DNA from 2 places in the Promicromonospora aerolata genome. Region 1 is predicted to be linked to the other one. Evidence: predicted binding sites of a transcription regulator. Region 1 holds the regulator's gene; the other holds the start of a gene.

Region 1 (7,376 bases):
GGCATCAAGTTCGCGCCGTCGGCCGCCACCTGGGCCGACCAGGCGCAGTACCTCGTGGACAGCGACGCGGACGGCCTGCAGGAGTACCAGGACTACCTCGTGGGCGGCCAGGAGCGGCGCGCGAAGTTCACGGAGAACGTCGACTACACCGACGTCGACGAGATCGAGGGCGCCGAGGCCAAGGCCGCCGCGCTCGCCGCGGACGAGGCCGAGGCCGCCGCTGCCGAGCCCGAGCCGGAGCCCGAGCCGCAGGACCTGCGCCGCATCGAGGGCATCGGCCCCAAGATCGACGCCACGCTCAAGGCGGCCGGCTACACGACCTACGCGAAGGTCGCGGGGGCCTCCGAGTCCGAGCTCCGCGAGGCGCTCGCCACGGGCGGCATCAAGTTCGCTCCCGCTGCCGCGAGCTGGGCCGACCAGGCCCAGTACCTCGCGGACGGCGACGAGGACGGCCTGCAGGAGTACCAGGACTACCTGGTCGGCGGGCAGGACCGTGCCGCGAAGTTCCGGAAGAACGTCGACTACACCGACGTCGACGAGATCGAGGATGCCGAGGCCAAGGCCGCGGCCCTCACGCAGGACGAGGCGAAGACGGCGGCCGGCGGCGACGCGGGGCCCGAGGCCACGGCATGAACCTGAGGACGGTGCTCCCTCCGGTGCTCGTAGCGGTCCTCGGCCTGGGCGCCCTCTCGGGCGTCCAGGACACGGGGTTCCGCGAGCGGATCGAGTCGGACCTGACGGAGCGCGCGCAGGGGGCGCTCTCCGGGGCCCGGCTCTACGGGGCGGACGTCGAGATCACGGGCCGCGACGCTGACGTGACCGCCCCGACCGCCATGGAGGCGATCGAGGCGGCCGCCGTGGTGAGCGGCGTCGAGGGCATCCGGGTGGCGGCGGCGTACGGGCCGGACGGCCCGGTGTCCACGGACGCCGGGGACAGGGAGGCCTCGCTGTCAGTGAGAGCGCCCGCGGGGACGGCGGTCGTGGACGTCGGCGATCCCGTGTCCGCCGGGCCGACGCCGATGGACGAGCCGACCGAGCCGGCATCGGACAGTGCGAGCGCCGACGCGGCGGCCGAGGCAGAGGCCGAGGAGCCAGAGCGTAGCCCGACGCGTCAGGAGCGCGAGCAGGCGCAGGAGGACCTGGTCGAGATCCCGAACATCACGTTCGTCACCGACAGCGCGCGGCTGACCAGGGACGGCCGCCGGGTGGTGCGGGGAGCGGCCGAGGTGCTGGCGGAGCACCCGGAGGTCGAGGTCCGCATCGAGGGGCACACCGACTCCCGCGGCTCCGAGGCGCACAACCGGCGGCTCAGCGAGCGCCGGGCCGACGAGGTGCTCGACCGGCTGGCGAAGCTGGGCGTCGACAGGGACCGGATGACGTCGAAGGGCTTTGGCGAGAGCGACCCGCGCGTCGTCCCGAGAACCTTCGCGGACCTGGAGAAGAACCGCCGCGTGGAGTTCATCGTCAAGAACTGACCGCCCCGTTGAGTGCTGGGTATTTGTCGGTCGAGACGTCCTGATCGCACAAATATCCAGCACTCAACCAGGTCAGCAATTAGGCCGGCGGGGGCCGGGTCAGGTCCAGCGGCCCAGGCGTTCGCTCAGGTGGGCTATCGCTACCGGGCCCGCCGTGGACGTGCGCAGGACGTGCGGGCCGAGGCGGGCAAGCACCCCGCCCGCATCCGTCAGCAGCGCCACCTCGGCCTCGGAGATCCCGCCCTCCGGTCCGACGACGACGAGCACCTCGCCGCTGTCGGGCAGCGGCACGGTCGCGAGGGCTGCCGTCGCCTCCTCGTGCAGCACGGCCACCGTCCCGCCGGCCGCGACCACCGCACGGGTCCTGGCTGCGAGCTGCTTGGTGCTCAGCGGTACCTCGACGTCGGGGATGCGGCAGCGGCGGGCCTGCTTGGTCGCGGCCCGCACGGTGCTGACCCAGCGTGCCCGCGACTTCGCGGCCCGGTCGCCGCGCCACACGACGACCGACCGTTCCGCCTGCCACGGGATGATCGCGTCCACGCCGACCTCGGTCGCGGCCTCGATCGCCATCTCGTCGCGGTCGCCCTTGGCGAGCGCCTGGACGAGCGTCACGACGACGGCGGGCACGGGCTCGACGTCGACCTGCTCGACCCGCAGGCGCACCTCGGCGCCGTTCACCGACTCGACGACGGTACGCAGGCGCACGCCGGCACCGTCGACCACGTCGATCCGCTCCCCCGGGCCGCGCCGCTGGACCACGCCGGCGTGCCGGCCCTCCGCACCGTCGAGCAGGTAGAGCGAGCCCACGACGTACTCAGACAGCGGATGGGCGGTGGACGCCTCCGCGAGAAAGACTGGCGCGCTCATGGGTGGGCGGTCAGCGCCCGCTCAGCTTGTCGCGCAGGCGCGAGAACACGCCGCCGTGCACGGAGGCGAGCCGCGACTCGGGCCGCTCCTCGCCGCGCAGCACCGCGAGCTGCTGCAGGAGCGCCGTCTGCTCCTCGTCCAGTGCCGTGGGCACCTGGACCTCGATGTGCACGTTGAGATCGCCACGCCCGGTCGAGTGCAGGTGCCCCACACCGAGGCCCTTGATGGTCATGACCTGGCCGGGCTGCGTGCCGGGGCGCAGGTCGATCTCCTGGAGGCCGTCCAGCGTGTCGAGCTCGAGCACGGTGCCGAGCGCGGCCGCCGTCATCGGCACCTGGAGGGTGCAGTGCAGCTCGTCGCCGCGCCGCACGAACGTGTCGTGCGCGCGCTCCCGGATCTCGACGTACAGGTCGCCGGCGGGGCCGCCGCCCGGGCCCACCTCGCCCTGCGCGGAGAGCTTGATGCGCGTGCCGGTGTCGACACCGGCGGGCACGTTCACCGAGACGGTGCGGCGCGAGCGCACGCGGCCCTCACCGGAGCAGTCGGTGCAGGGCTCGGGGATGACGGTGCCGAACCCGCCACAGGCGGAGCACGGCTGGTTGGTCATGACCTGGCCGAGGAAGGAGCGGGCCACGCGCTGCACGGAGCCCCGGCCGTGGCAGACGTCGCAGGTGCGCGCCGAGGTGCCCGGCCGCGCGCCGTCGCCACCGCAGGTGTTGCACGCCACCGCGGTGTCGACCTGGATCTCCCGCTTGGCGCCGAAGACCGCCTCCGCCAGCTCGAGGTCGAGTCGGACGAGCGCGTCGTTGCCGCGCCGGGCACGAGGCACCGGCCCGGCGGGCTGCCCGCCGCCGAAGAACGTCTCGAAGATGTCCTGGAAACCGAACCCGGCCCCGAACCCGCCGCCCGCGCCGCCGCCCGGCGAGGTGGGGTCCACCCCCATGTCGTACTGCTGGCGCTTGTCCGGGTTGGACAGCACCTCGTAGGCGCGCGCGACGTCCTTGAACCGGTCCTCCCCCACGTCGCCCGCCACGTCGGGGTGCAGCTCGCGGGCCAGCTTGCGGTATGCCTTCTTGATCTGCTCGGGCGAGGCGTCGCGCGGAACACCCAGAATCTCGTAGTAGTCGGTCACAGGTCTCTCTTTGTGGGGAGAAGGGATGTCAGCTGGGCAGCACTCGCGACAGGTAGCGCGCGACGGCGCGTACCGCGGCGATGGTGCCCGGGTAGTCCATACGGGTGGGGCCGATCGAGCTCAGGATCGCGACGGTGTCGCCGTCGGACGAGCCGTAGCCGGAGGTGACCACGGAGGTCTCCGCCAGGCCCGCCAGCCGGTTCTCGTGGCCGATGCTCACGGCCACCCCGGCGTCGTCGGTCATGTCGGTGAGGAGACCGAGCAGGACGACCTGCTCCTCGAGCGCCTCGAGCACGGGACGCAGGCCCTGTTCGAACCGCATGCTCGACCGGGCCAGGTTGGCCTGGCCGGTCAGCACTATGCGTTCCTCGCTCTCCTCGCCGAGCGCCGCCGTCACGACCTCGGCCACGGCCGTGGCCAGTGCCCGGTGCTCGTCCGGCATCGCCTCGGTGACCCGCGCGAAGGCGGTGCCGATCTCGGTGAGCCGGTGGCCCGCGGCCGCGGCGTTGAACCGCGCGCGCAGCTCGCCGAGCGTCCCGTCGTCCATCCCGACGGGCACGTCGAGGAAGCGCTGCTCCACCCGGCCCGTGTCCGTGATGACGACGACGAGGAGCCGCCCCTCGGCGGTGGGCACCAGCTCGAGGTGCCGCAGCCCGGAGCGCCGCAGCGACGGATACTGCACGACGGCGACCTGGCCCGTCAGCTGGGCGATGAGCCGCCCGGCCCGCGCGACGACGTCGTCCAGGTCGACCGCCTCGGACAGGAAGGTCTCGATGGCACGCTTCTGCGGCACGGTCAGCGGCCGCACCTCGGCGAGCTGGTCCACGAACAGGCGGTAGCCCTTGTCCGTGGGGATGCGACCGGCCGAGGTGTGCGGCTGGGCGATGAGCCCGGCCTCCTCGAGCGCCGCCATGTCGTTGCGCACCGTGGCCGGAGAGACGCCGAGCCGGTGCCGCTCGGTGAGTATGCGTGATCCGACGGGCTCCCGTGTCTGGACATAGTCCTCCACGATCGCTCGCAAGACATCGAGCCTGCGTTCCTCGCTCATCGCGCTCACCTCCGTCCCAGGTAGAACGTCCGGGATCTGCACCCGAGTTCCGGCCCGCTCTCCAGCACTCTCGCCAACCGAGTGCCAATCCTACGCGGCACACGCCAGAGGCCAAGTCCCCGACCCGCCAGCGGACCACCCGGTACCTCGCAGACGTGCAGGTCACCCGGCTGACCTGCACGTCTGACACGTTCGCGCCAGGCGTATAGGGCGATGACTTAGACGCGCGAGGCCGGCCCGGCGAACCCGCACGGAAAGATGCGGCGACCGCCCGATCCGGACGGGCTACCTCAGCGACGAACCTGGAATCACTGCCGGCGAGGGACCGGCTTCGACCAGGAGGAAACACCATGTTCGGCTTCACCGACTACGCCGAGTACCGCAGGAACGAGCAGGAGATCGACCGCCGGGCGGAGCAGACCCGGGTGGCCCGCGAGCTCGCGGCCCGCCGGGACGACGCCGCACCGCGCGCCACCGGCCGCCGGACCACGGACGCCGAACCGGCCCGCCCGCGCCTCGCCTGACGCGACTGCCCGTGCAGGACCACCATGACCAGCGACGATGACCGGCGGAACCACACCAGGACCGGCATGGGACGATGAGCCCATGCCGGTCATCCGTGCGCGCCTGGTCGGGCGCACCAACGAGGTCGAGACACTGCGGCAGGCGCTCGAAGCGGTCCGCGCGGGTGCCGGCCGCACCGTCGTGGTCGCCGGCGAGGCCGGCATCGGCAAGACCCGGCTCGTCGACGAGCTGACGTCCGACGCCGACGGGTTCCTCGTCCTGTCGGGACAGTGCGCCGACTCCGGCTCCGGCCCGGTCCCCCACGCCGCCCCGGGCGGTCTGCTCGCCGGGATCGTCGCGACCCTCGGACCGGAGGCCACCGTCGAGGCGGCAGGCCCCGCGGCGGGTGCGCTCTCCGCCGTCGCACCACAGCTCGTCGTCCCCGGCACCGACGCCGGAGCGGACCGCCTGCCCGAGGTGCTCGCCGACCTGCTCGCCCGGACCGCCGCGGACCGACCCGTCGTCGCCGTCGTCGAGGACCTGCACTGGTCCGACGACGTCACCCGCGCACTGGTCGTGCGCCTGGCCCGCGCCGCGCCCCCCGGCCTGCTGCTCCTCCTCACCTTCCGCAGCGACGACGTCGGCCGCGCCCACCCGCTGCGCACCGTCATGACGGAGCTCGACCGCGCCAGGCTCGCCACCCGCCTCGACCTGCGCCGCCTGGGCCAGGACGAGGTCCGCGAGATGGCGCGCGACCTGCTCACCGGCACGGGCGACGAGCCGGACGACGACCTCGCCGACCTGGCCGAGCGCAGCGAGGGCGTCCCGTTCTACGTGGAGGAGCTGGTCGGCTTCCTCGGCACGGACCTGCCCGACTCGCTCCGGGACATCCTGCTGCTGCGCTACTGGAGCCTCGGCCGCGAGGCACAGGCCCTGTGCCGCGTCGTATCGGCCGCCGGTGCGCGCGTGTGGCACGACGTGCTCGACGACGTCCTGGCCGACCAGCGACCACCAGCCGGCACCGGCACCGGGACGCACCCCGGCGTCGGACCGCACCCGGAGGAACGGGCGCGCGAGGCGATCGACGCGCACGTGCTGGTCGCCACCGACGTCGGGTACGCGTTCCGGCACGCCCTGGTCCAGGAGGCCGTCTACGCGGAGCTGCTGCCCGGCGAGCGCAGGCGCCTGCACGCCGCGTACGCCCGTGCCCTCGAACGCGCACTGACCACCCGTGCGCGGTCCGTCGCGAAGCTGTCCAGCATCGCCGACCACTGGTGGCGCGCCGGCGTCCTGGACCGGGCGCTCGCCGCCGCCGTCGTCGCGCACGAGGCCGCGGCCGCCGCCGCGACGTCCGCCGCCGTGACCCTGGGCGAACGAGCGCTGGAGCTGTGGGAGCAGGTGCCGGACGCGGAACAGGTGGCCGGCGTGCCGCACCACGAGCTGCTGCGTGCCGTGGCCGAGTCGCTGCGCGGTTCGACCCGGGTGGACCGCGCCCTGGCGGTCGCGCACGAGGCCCTGGCGGAGTGGCCGGACGACGACCCTGTCGGTCAGGCCTCCGTGCTGGCCGACATCGCGCTCATCGCCGGGCACGCGGGCGCGGACGAGGGGCCGGGGGCCATCGACAAGGCGCTCGCGCTGGTACCGCCCGGCCTCGACGACACGGTGCGGGCGCAGGTACTGGTCCTGCGGGCCCGGCACGCCATGCTCGAGGGGCGGTGCGCCGAGGCGGTCGCGGCCGCCACGGCCGCGTACGACGCCGCGACCGCTGTCGGCAGCTCGGAGCTCGCCTCGGTGGCGCTCAACCTGCGCGGGGTGAGCCGGTTCCAGCTCGGCGACCGCGAGGGGCTGGCCGAGATCGACCGCGGCCGCGAGATCGCCGGCGACACCTGGCAGGGCCTGAGCCGCTACTACGTCAACGGCTCGGACGCCCGGATCACGGAGGGGCGGTGGGACGAGGCCGCCGAGATCGCAGCGGAGGGTGTGGCCGTGGCTCGGCAGCACGGCGCGTCGGAGGGCTTCCGGGTGATGCTGGAGGGCAACATCGTCGAGGCCATGATCGGGCGGGGCGACTGGGCGGAGGCCGCCCGGTGGTACGAGCGCAAGGTGCCGATGATCCACACCAGCGTGTACGCGGTGTACCTCGGCGAGCGGCGCACGTGGCTGGCGATGTGGCGCGGGCAGGTCGCGTGGGCGCAGGCAGAGGCGCGCCGCAAGGTGGCCACCTGGGAGCGGTTCGGCCGCCTGGAGCTGCAGATCCGGTCCCACGTCGCGGTCACGCGCGCCCAGCTCGCCCTCCTGCGCGACGACCCGGCCGACGCGCTCCGGCTCGCGTCGGGCGCCATGGATCCCG
Region 2 (7,376 bases), 2.5 Mb from region 1:
CCTGCCGCCGGGCGGCACCCGTTACCGTCGACGTCGGCGTTCCAGCAGGCCGCACGCCGTTGGGGCGTCTCGGGGGACTCGCACGTCGTGGTCTACGACTCCGTCGGCGGCACCTCCGCGGCCCGCGCCTGGTGGCTGCTGCGGTACTTCGGTGTGCGGGCGGTGCGCATCCTCGACGGCGGCCTCGCCGCCTGGTCCGCGGAAGGGCTCGTCCTCGAACCGGGTGACGTGACGCCCGAGCCGGGCGACGTCGTCGCGCAGCCGGGCGGTATGCCCGTGCTCGACGCCGACGAGGCGGCCGCCCTGGCCGACGGCGACGGGGTGCTCCTCGACGCACGGGCCGCCGAGCGCTACCGCGGCGAGGTGGAGCCCGTCGACCCGCAGGCCGGGCACATCCCCGGGGCGGCGAGCGCGCCGACCACCGAGAACCTGGGCACGGACGGTCGGTTCCTGTCGACCGCTGACCTGAGGCGGCGCTTCGGTGAGCTGGGGGTGTCGACGGGTTCGACCGGCTCGGGGCACGCCCGCTCGACCGGCGTGTACTGCGGTTCGGGAGTCACGGCGTCGCACGAGGTGGCCGCGCTCGCGGTGGTGGGTGTCGACGCGGCCCTGTACCCGGGTTCGTGGTCGCAGTGGTCGAACGACCCGGCACGCGAGGTCGCCATCGGGGCGTGAGCCCGACCGGCGGTCGTGCCGGGGACCTCAGGTCGTGGTGCGCTGTTCGCTGAGCACGGTGATCTTCTGCCAGACCTTGCGGGACATGCCCATGGTGAGGGTCTCGATCGTCGACACCGTGTTCAGCACGACATCGTCCTGCGACTCCTCCGCGCACAGCGCCGCGGCCTTGGCCACGAGCGACAGCAGCTCGGTGCAGTACTCCAGGTAGTACTCGACCTGCTCGGGCGTGAGGTCGCCGTCGGCGTCCTCGAACGCGTCCCGCAGGCTCTCCGGCTCCTTGGTGAGCTGGTGCATGTCGATGATGTGGGCCAGCGACCGCAGCCGGTGGAGCTTGGCCAGAAGGTCGGTGCGCTGGACGCGCTCGGGTACGGAGTGCAGCACCACGACCGCTATCGCGACGAAGACCAGGTCGTTGACGGCACTCTCGATGAGCGGGAGCCAGTCCAGCCCGTTGTCCGGTGCCTCGGTGAACGCCGCCTCGACGGCGAACCCGAACGCCACCAGCGCGACCAGCACCACGACGGCGATCAGGCCTCGTGACCCGGCCCGGACGAGACGGCTGCGCCGTCGCGTGTCGGCCGAGGTATCCGCCACCTGCTCCGTCAGGGCAGCGAGCTCCTGCGCCACCCGCTGGATGCCGCGGCCGGGGAACCGGGCGCCGACCCGGTCGCGCAGTCGGCGGGCTGTTTCGATGACGGGGGCCGGCTCGAGCTTCTCCAGCGTTCTGACAGGCACGGGAGGCAGCGTAGAGCCCAGGGTCCCTACGCGGGAACGTCGTCAGACCGTGATGGTGGTCAGCGGCATCGACGAGTCCACCGGGATGTCCAGGTTGCTGGGGGCGACCCCGGCGCGCACGACGGCGGAGCCCAGCGCAGCGATCATCGCGCCGTTGTCGGTGCAGTACCGGATCGGCGGGATGCGCAGGTCGATCCCGGCCTCGGCGCACCGCTTGGCCGCCATCTCGCGCAGCTGGCTGTTGGCCGAGAAGCCCCCGCCGATCACGAGCGTGTCGACGTCGTGCTTGTGGCAGGCGGCGATCGTCTTGGTGGTGAGGACGTCGGCGACCGCCTCGGCGAACGACGCGGCGACGTCGTGCACCGGGATGGCCTGTCCGGCGTCGGTGCGTGCCTCGACCCAGCGGGCGACCGCCGTCTTGAGGCCGGAGAACGAGAAGTCGTACGCGTGCTTCGCCTGGTCCTTCGCCGCGGTGAGGCCACGCGGGAACCGGATGGCGGAGGGATCGCCCTCGCGGGCGAGCCGGTCGATGTGCGGGCCGCCGGGGTAGGGGAGCCCGAGCAGGCGGCCGACCTTGTCGAAGGCCTCGCCCGCGGCGTCGTCCAGCGTGGAGCCGAGCTCGGTGACGTCGGTGGCGATGTCGTCCACCATCAGGAGCGAGCTGTGGCCACCGCTCACCACGAGCGCCATCGCGCGTTCTGGTAGGGGGCCGTCCACGAGCTGGTCCACGCACGCGTGGCCGATCACGTGGTTCACGCCGTACAGCGGCTTGTTCAGCCCGATCGACAGAGCCTTCGCCGCCGACGCCCCGATGGTGAGCGGTCCCACGAGGCCAGGACCGGCGGTGACGGCCACCGCGTCGACCTCGGACAGGTCGACGTCGGCCTCGCCGAGCGCCTTCTGGATGGTGGGGATCATCGCCTCGAGGTGGGCGCGGCTGGCGACCTCGGGAATGATGCCGCCGTAGCGGGCATGCTCTTCCATCGAGCTGGCGACGGCGTCGACCAGCAGCTCGTTTCCGCGGACCAGCGCGACACCGGTCTCGTCGCAGGAGGTCTCGATGCCGAGGACCAGGGGTTCTGCCATGTGCTCCAGCCTAATTGGTCGCGGCGGTGCGGTGGGTGACGCCCCGCCTGTGGTGGGCGTCATAGTTGAATCTGGAACGATCGCCCGGGGCTATCGTGTTGACGCGGGCATGACTGAGACGCTTGAGGCCACTGGCCTCGCCATCGACGACGTGACCGCCGACCGGCTCTTCCGCACGGCGCGCACCGTGACGTCGTTCGCCGAGTCCGACGTGACCGACCAGCAGCTCGCCGCCGTCTACGACCTCATCAAGTGGGGGCCCACGGCGATGAACGTCAGCCCGCTGCGCGTGCTCGTCGTCCGTACGCCGGAGGCGCGGCAGCGGCTCGTGGCGACCATGCCCGAGGGCAACCAGGAGCGCGTCGCGAACGCACCCGTCACCCTGGTGCTCGCCTATGACCCCGAGTTCCACGAGCGTCTCGACGTCCTGGTTCCGCACCTGCCGGGCGCACGCGAGATCTTTGCCGGCGACGACGCGGCCCGCGCCGACGCCGCACGCACCAACGCCCTGCTGCAGGCCGGCTACCTCGTGGTGGGCCTGCGGGCGGCGGGCCTGGCCGCCGGCCCGATGCACGGGCTCTACGACGGGATCGACGCCGAGTTCTTCGCCGAGAGCGGCTGGAAGGGCTTCCTCGTCGTGAACGTCAGTGCGGTCGAGGGCGCCGACACCAGCCGCCCGCGCGCCCCGCGTCTCGAGTTCGACGAGGTCGCACAGGTCGTCTGAGCGGGTCAGGTGGGCAGCGGCCGGCCGGTGTGCATCTCCTCGACCATCGCGCGGACGACGGACACCAGGTCGCCGTCGTGGGCCGCGGCCACCGCCTGCTGCCGCCGGTAGGACGGTCCGGAGCGGACGATGTCCCGCACGCCCGCGAGCTCCGTCGCGCACCCGAGCCGGTGCGCGACGGGCTCGAGCTCGACCAGCAGCTTGCCGACGGCGTCGACGAGCGGCCCCTGGTTGCCCTCGGCGTCGAGAATGACCGTGGCGTCGAGGCCGTAGCGCGCGGAACGGAACTTGTTCTCCTGCACGAACCAGGTCGGCAGCACCGGCAGGGCCCGCCCCTGGTCGAGCTGGGTGGACAGGTGCTCCACGAGGCAGTGCACCAGGGCTGCGAGCGTGAGGGCTTCGGACAGGTTGGTCGGCCCGTCGCAGACCCGTACCTCGAGCGTGCCGAACGTCGGCGACGGGCGCACGTCCCAGTGGACCTCGTTGAACGCCTCGACCGCGCCGACGTGCAGCATGTCGCCCGCGTACGCCTCCAGCTCCTGCCAGGTCTCGAACGGGACCGGCAGCCCCGAGCTGGGAATCTGCTGGAACAGCAGGGACCGGTTGGAGGCGTATCCCGTGTGCTCGCCGGCCCAGTACGGTGACCCGGCCGACAGTGCCTGCAGGTGCGGAAAATAGGTGAGCATCGCGCGCATCAGCGGGAGCGCCTTGTCGCGGTGCTCGACCCCGACGTGGACGTGGAGCCCCCAGATGATCAGGTGCGTGCCCCAGACCCCGCTGCGCTCCATGATGCGGCTGTAGCGCTCCTTGTCGCCCACCTGCTGGTCCGCGCCCCGCGCGAACGGGTGCGTCCCGCCGCCCATGAGGTCCAGGCCCAGCCGGTCGGTCGCCGTCCGGACCTGGTCGAGGCTGCGGGTCAGGTCCGTCCCGGCGTCGGCCACCGTGCGGCAGACGCCGGTGACCAGCTCGACGGTGTTCTTCATGAACTCACCGGTCACGTGCGGCGCGTAGCCGCCGGTGGGGCTCTGCCGGGGCGCGCCGACGTCGCGTGCGACCGCGGCGAGCACCTCCGGCCCGGCCTGGGACAGGTCGGCGGTGCGGGAGTCGACCAGCCCGATCTCCCATTCGAGGCCCACCGTCGAGCGGGGGGATTCACCGAAGCCGAGACGGGCCGGCGAGCTCATACCGGTCCCAGTGGTTCGACGAGCAGTATCCGTTGGTTGCCTGCCACGCGTGTGAGCACGATCGTCGCCTCCTCGGTCCCGGTGAGCACGAGCTGCTTGCGAAGTTGTTCAGGCACCACCGCGGTGCCCCGCTTCTTGATCGTGATGCGGCCGACGTTGCGGTCACGCAGGTAAGACTTGAGCCGCTTCAGGCCGAACGGCATGGTGTCGAGCACCCGGTAACCGGTGGCGATCGGCGCCTGCGCCCCGGCCGACTCGGTGGGGCGGACCGGCGGCAGCTCGGCCGGGCGGTCCGTGGTGACGTACGCGATGGTCGGGTCGACGAGGCGCCCGCCCAGCTCGGCGGCCGCCTGGCCCACGAGACCGGCACGGATGACCGCGCCGTCGGGTTCGTAGAGGTACTGGCCCACGTCCCCGACGTCCGGCACGACGTCGGACCCCCGCACGGTGCGGCTCAGCGTGTGTTCCTTCCCGTCGTCGTCGGTGAACGTGCGCAGCACGAGCGCCGTGCGGCCGGGGCCGTCGGGCGCGAGCGGGCCGAACCAGATCCCGGCCTCGACCACGTCGCCGTTGACGGAGACCCACTGCGTCTCCGCGTCGTCAGGGAGTCCCTCGTGCGGGATGCCCGGACCGACCTTGATGCCGACCGCCGCGACGGTGTCGCGCAGCGCCCACACGGAATCCAGCGGCGGCTCGTAGGCACGCGGGTCGAAGATCCGGCGGCTCCGCCCGCCCGAGCCGCCACTCGAGCGGCGGGCCGGATCGGCGTAGACGCCCTCGACGCCCTCGGCGCGCAGGTCGAGGGCCAGTCCGTCCGCGTGGCGCACGTCCGCCTCGGGGAAGTGGCGCAGGTTCCACTGCGCGATGGCGGCGGTGCACTCGTCCAGGTCCGTCGCCACGACACGGAGGCCGGTACCGGCGAAGGCGAGAGAGTCGGCGCCGATGCCGCACGTCAGGTCGGCGAGCATCGTGACGCCGGCGTCGAGGTAGCGCCGGGCGTGCAGCGCGGCGACGAGGAGCCGGGTGGCCTGCTCCAGCCCGTCCGCGGTGAAGAGCATGCCGTCCGCGAAGTCGCCGAACTTGCTCCGCGCCCGGGCGCGGAGCCTGGACTGGGTGACCACGGCGGCCGCGAGGTCCGGCGCGATGCCCTGGGCACGCAGCGTGGTCACGGTCTTCATCGCGTGTCGTTCGTCGTAGGGCGGAAGGGCGCCCAGCAGGGCCCAGCCGTCGGGGCTGAGCAGTTTGCTCAGAATCGCCGCATCCATGGGAAGATCTTTCCACGTCTGGCCTGGTGGTGACGAGCGACCGGGTGCAACCTTTTCACCGGGATGGTGAGTTTTCGGTGTGGCGACGGCGAGTCGGCTCCGCAGGGTGTGAGCAGGTCCACGCGATTGGCACTCGCCTTGACCGAGTGCTAGCACCGACCTAGATTTGGGGTGTTCACCGCTGCGGCATCCCGTTCACGGGCCCGCGGGGGAGAACCCAGACGTTCGTGCCCGCCGGCACCCGCGACGACGGCGGACGGTCGAACGTTCGAGCCACTTACGTCCATCACGCAGCTGATCTCTCGATCCGCTCACGAAAGAGGAGGTCCGACGTGTCGGTCCCCATCAAGCCGCTCGAGGACCGGATCGTCGTCAAGGCTCTCGAAGCCGAGACCACGACCGCTTCCGGCCTGGTCATCCCGGACACCGCCAAGGAGAAGCCCCAGGAGGGCGAGGTTCTGGCCGTTGGCCAGGGCCGCATCGACGACAACGGCAACCGTGTGCCGCTGGACGTCGCCGTCGGTGACAAGGTGATCTACTCCAAGTACGGCGGCACCGAGGTCAAGTACGCGGGTGAGGAGTACCTCGTGCTCTCCGCCCGCGACGTCCTCGCCGTGGTCGTGAGCTGACACCAGCTCACGCCAGGTAGAAGACGAGAGCCCCGCACCGTTCGGTGCGGGGCTCTTGCCGCGCCCGGAGAAGTTGTTCGTCGAAGTTGGTCGCGCGGAATCTTGGTCGCGCGGAGCAGTTGGTCGCGCGAGGAGCTGGTCACGCGAGGGGTTGGTCGCCCGGCGGGACCTGCGGCGGCGATGCCGCAGGACTGACCCGTCGACGGGCGCCGGTGCGAAAGTGGTTCAGGCGGAGACGGACTTGCCGGCGAGGATGGCCGACCGCTCGTCCTCGCTGAGCCCGCCCCACACGCCGTACGGCTCACGGACGCGGAGCGACTGCTCGCGGCACTGCATCATCACGGGGCAGGAGCGGCAGATCGCCTTGGCGGCCTCGGCGCGCCTGCGGCGCGTCGACCCGCGCTCGCCCTCGGGGTGGAAGAACAGGGTGTCGTCCGCGTCGCGGCAGGAACCCTGGTACTGCCATTCCCACAGTTCCATTACCGGACCGGGAAGCCTCGAGATCTCCGTCATGCCGAACAACCTACAAGTTGTGCAGAAGTTGTTCAAGGGGCAATTTCTCCGATTGTGCGGCGAATCGGGGCAGGCAAGCGCGTCAGGCCTGACCGGTTTTGTTCCGTTCTGAGTTGGATTCCACCGAGATCGGCGGCACGCCGGGTTTCGCAGTGGCGCAGAGAGGTCCAGGTCGGCAGAATCGAGTCCATGACTTCTTCGCGGCCTGCCCAGAGCTCGGGCGGGTCACGTACATCCAGCCCCGGATTGGCCGTCGCCGCCGTAGCCAGACGCCTCGGGGTCGCGCCAGCCACCCTCCGTACGTGGGACCGCCGGTACGGGCTCGGCCCGTCGGGCCGCACCGCCGGTTCGCACCGCCGCTACACCCCGGACGACGTCGCCCGGCTCCTCGTGATGCGCCGCCTGACGCTCGAGGGCGTGGCGCCGGTGGACGCGGCACGGGCCGCGGTCGAGGCCGGGGACGCCGAGCTGGAGGTGGCCACCCGGACGGCGCCCGCGCTGCCCACGGTGCGGGTCGAGGGCGACCCGGAGTCCCTGGAGCCGGAGTTCGCCGAGACGTTCC

The links. Region 1 encodes HrcA, which represses chaperone genes, less so after heat shock. Its sites were predicted from a motif close to TTNGCACTCGNNNNNNNCGAGTGCNAA; they were not measured.
Region 2: a site for HrcA is predicted at 5,799-5,825, ahead of groES (co-chaperone GroES). Genes of this name have one in related genera too.

The regions. Positions count from the first base shown of each region.
Region 1 covers NZ_JBHUHF010000001.1:5,509,602-5,516,977, reverse strand. Annotated here, with positions in the region: gene ACFSL2_RS24520 (helix-hairpin-helix domain-containing protein) at 1-633, shown strand, start outside; gene ACFSL2_RS24515 (OmpA family protein) at 630-1,475, shown strand; gene ACFSL2_RS24510 (16S rRNA (uracil(1498)-N(3))-methyltransferase) at 1,575-2,342, opposite strand; gene dnaJ (molecular chaperone DnaJ) at 2,353-3,474, opposite strand; gene hrcA (heat-inducible transcriptional repressor HrcA) at 3,503-4,522, opposite strand; gene ACFSL2_RS24495 (hypothetical protein) at 4,873-5,046, shown strand; gene ACFSL2_RS24490 (ATP-binding protein) at 5,129-7,376, shown strand, end outside.
Region 2 covers NZ_JBHUHF010000001.1:2,975,335-2,982,710, reverse strand. Annotated here, with positions in the region: gene ACFSL2_RS13305 (sulfurtransferase) at 1-675, shown strand, start outside; gene ACFSL2_RS13300 (hypothetical protein) at 703-1,413, opposite strand; gene tsaD (tRNA (adenosine(37)-N6)-threonylcarbamoyltransferase complex transferase subunit TsaD) at 1,456-2,499, opposite strand; gene ACFSL2_RS13290 (malonic semialdehyde reductase) at 2,609-3,223, shown strand; gene ACFSL2_RS13285 (glutamate--cysteine ligase) at 3,229-4,407, opposite strand; gene ACFSL2_RS13280 (class I SAM-dependent methyltransferase) at 4,404-5,672, opposite strand; gene groES (co-chaperone GroES) at 6,005-6,301, shown strand; gene ACFSL2_RS13270 (WhiB family transcriptional regulator) at 6,527-6,814, opposite strand; gene ACFSL2_RS13265 (MerR family transcriptional regulator) at 7,004-7,376, shown strand, end outside.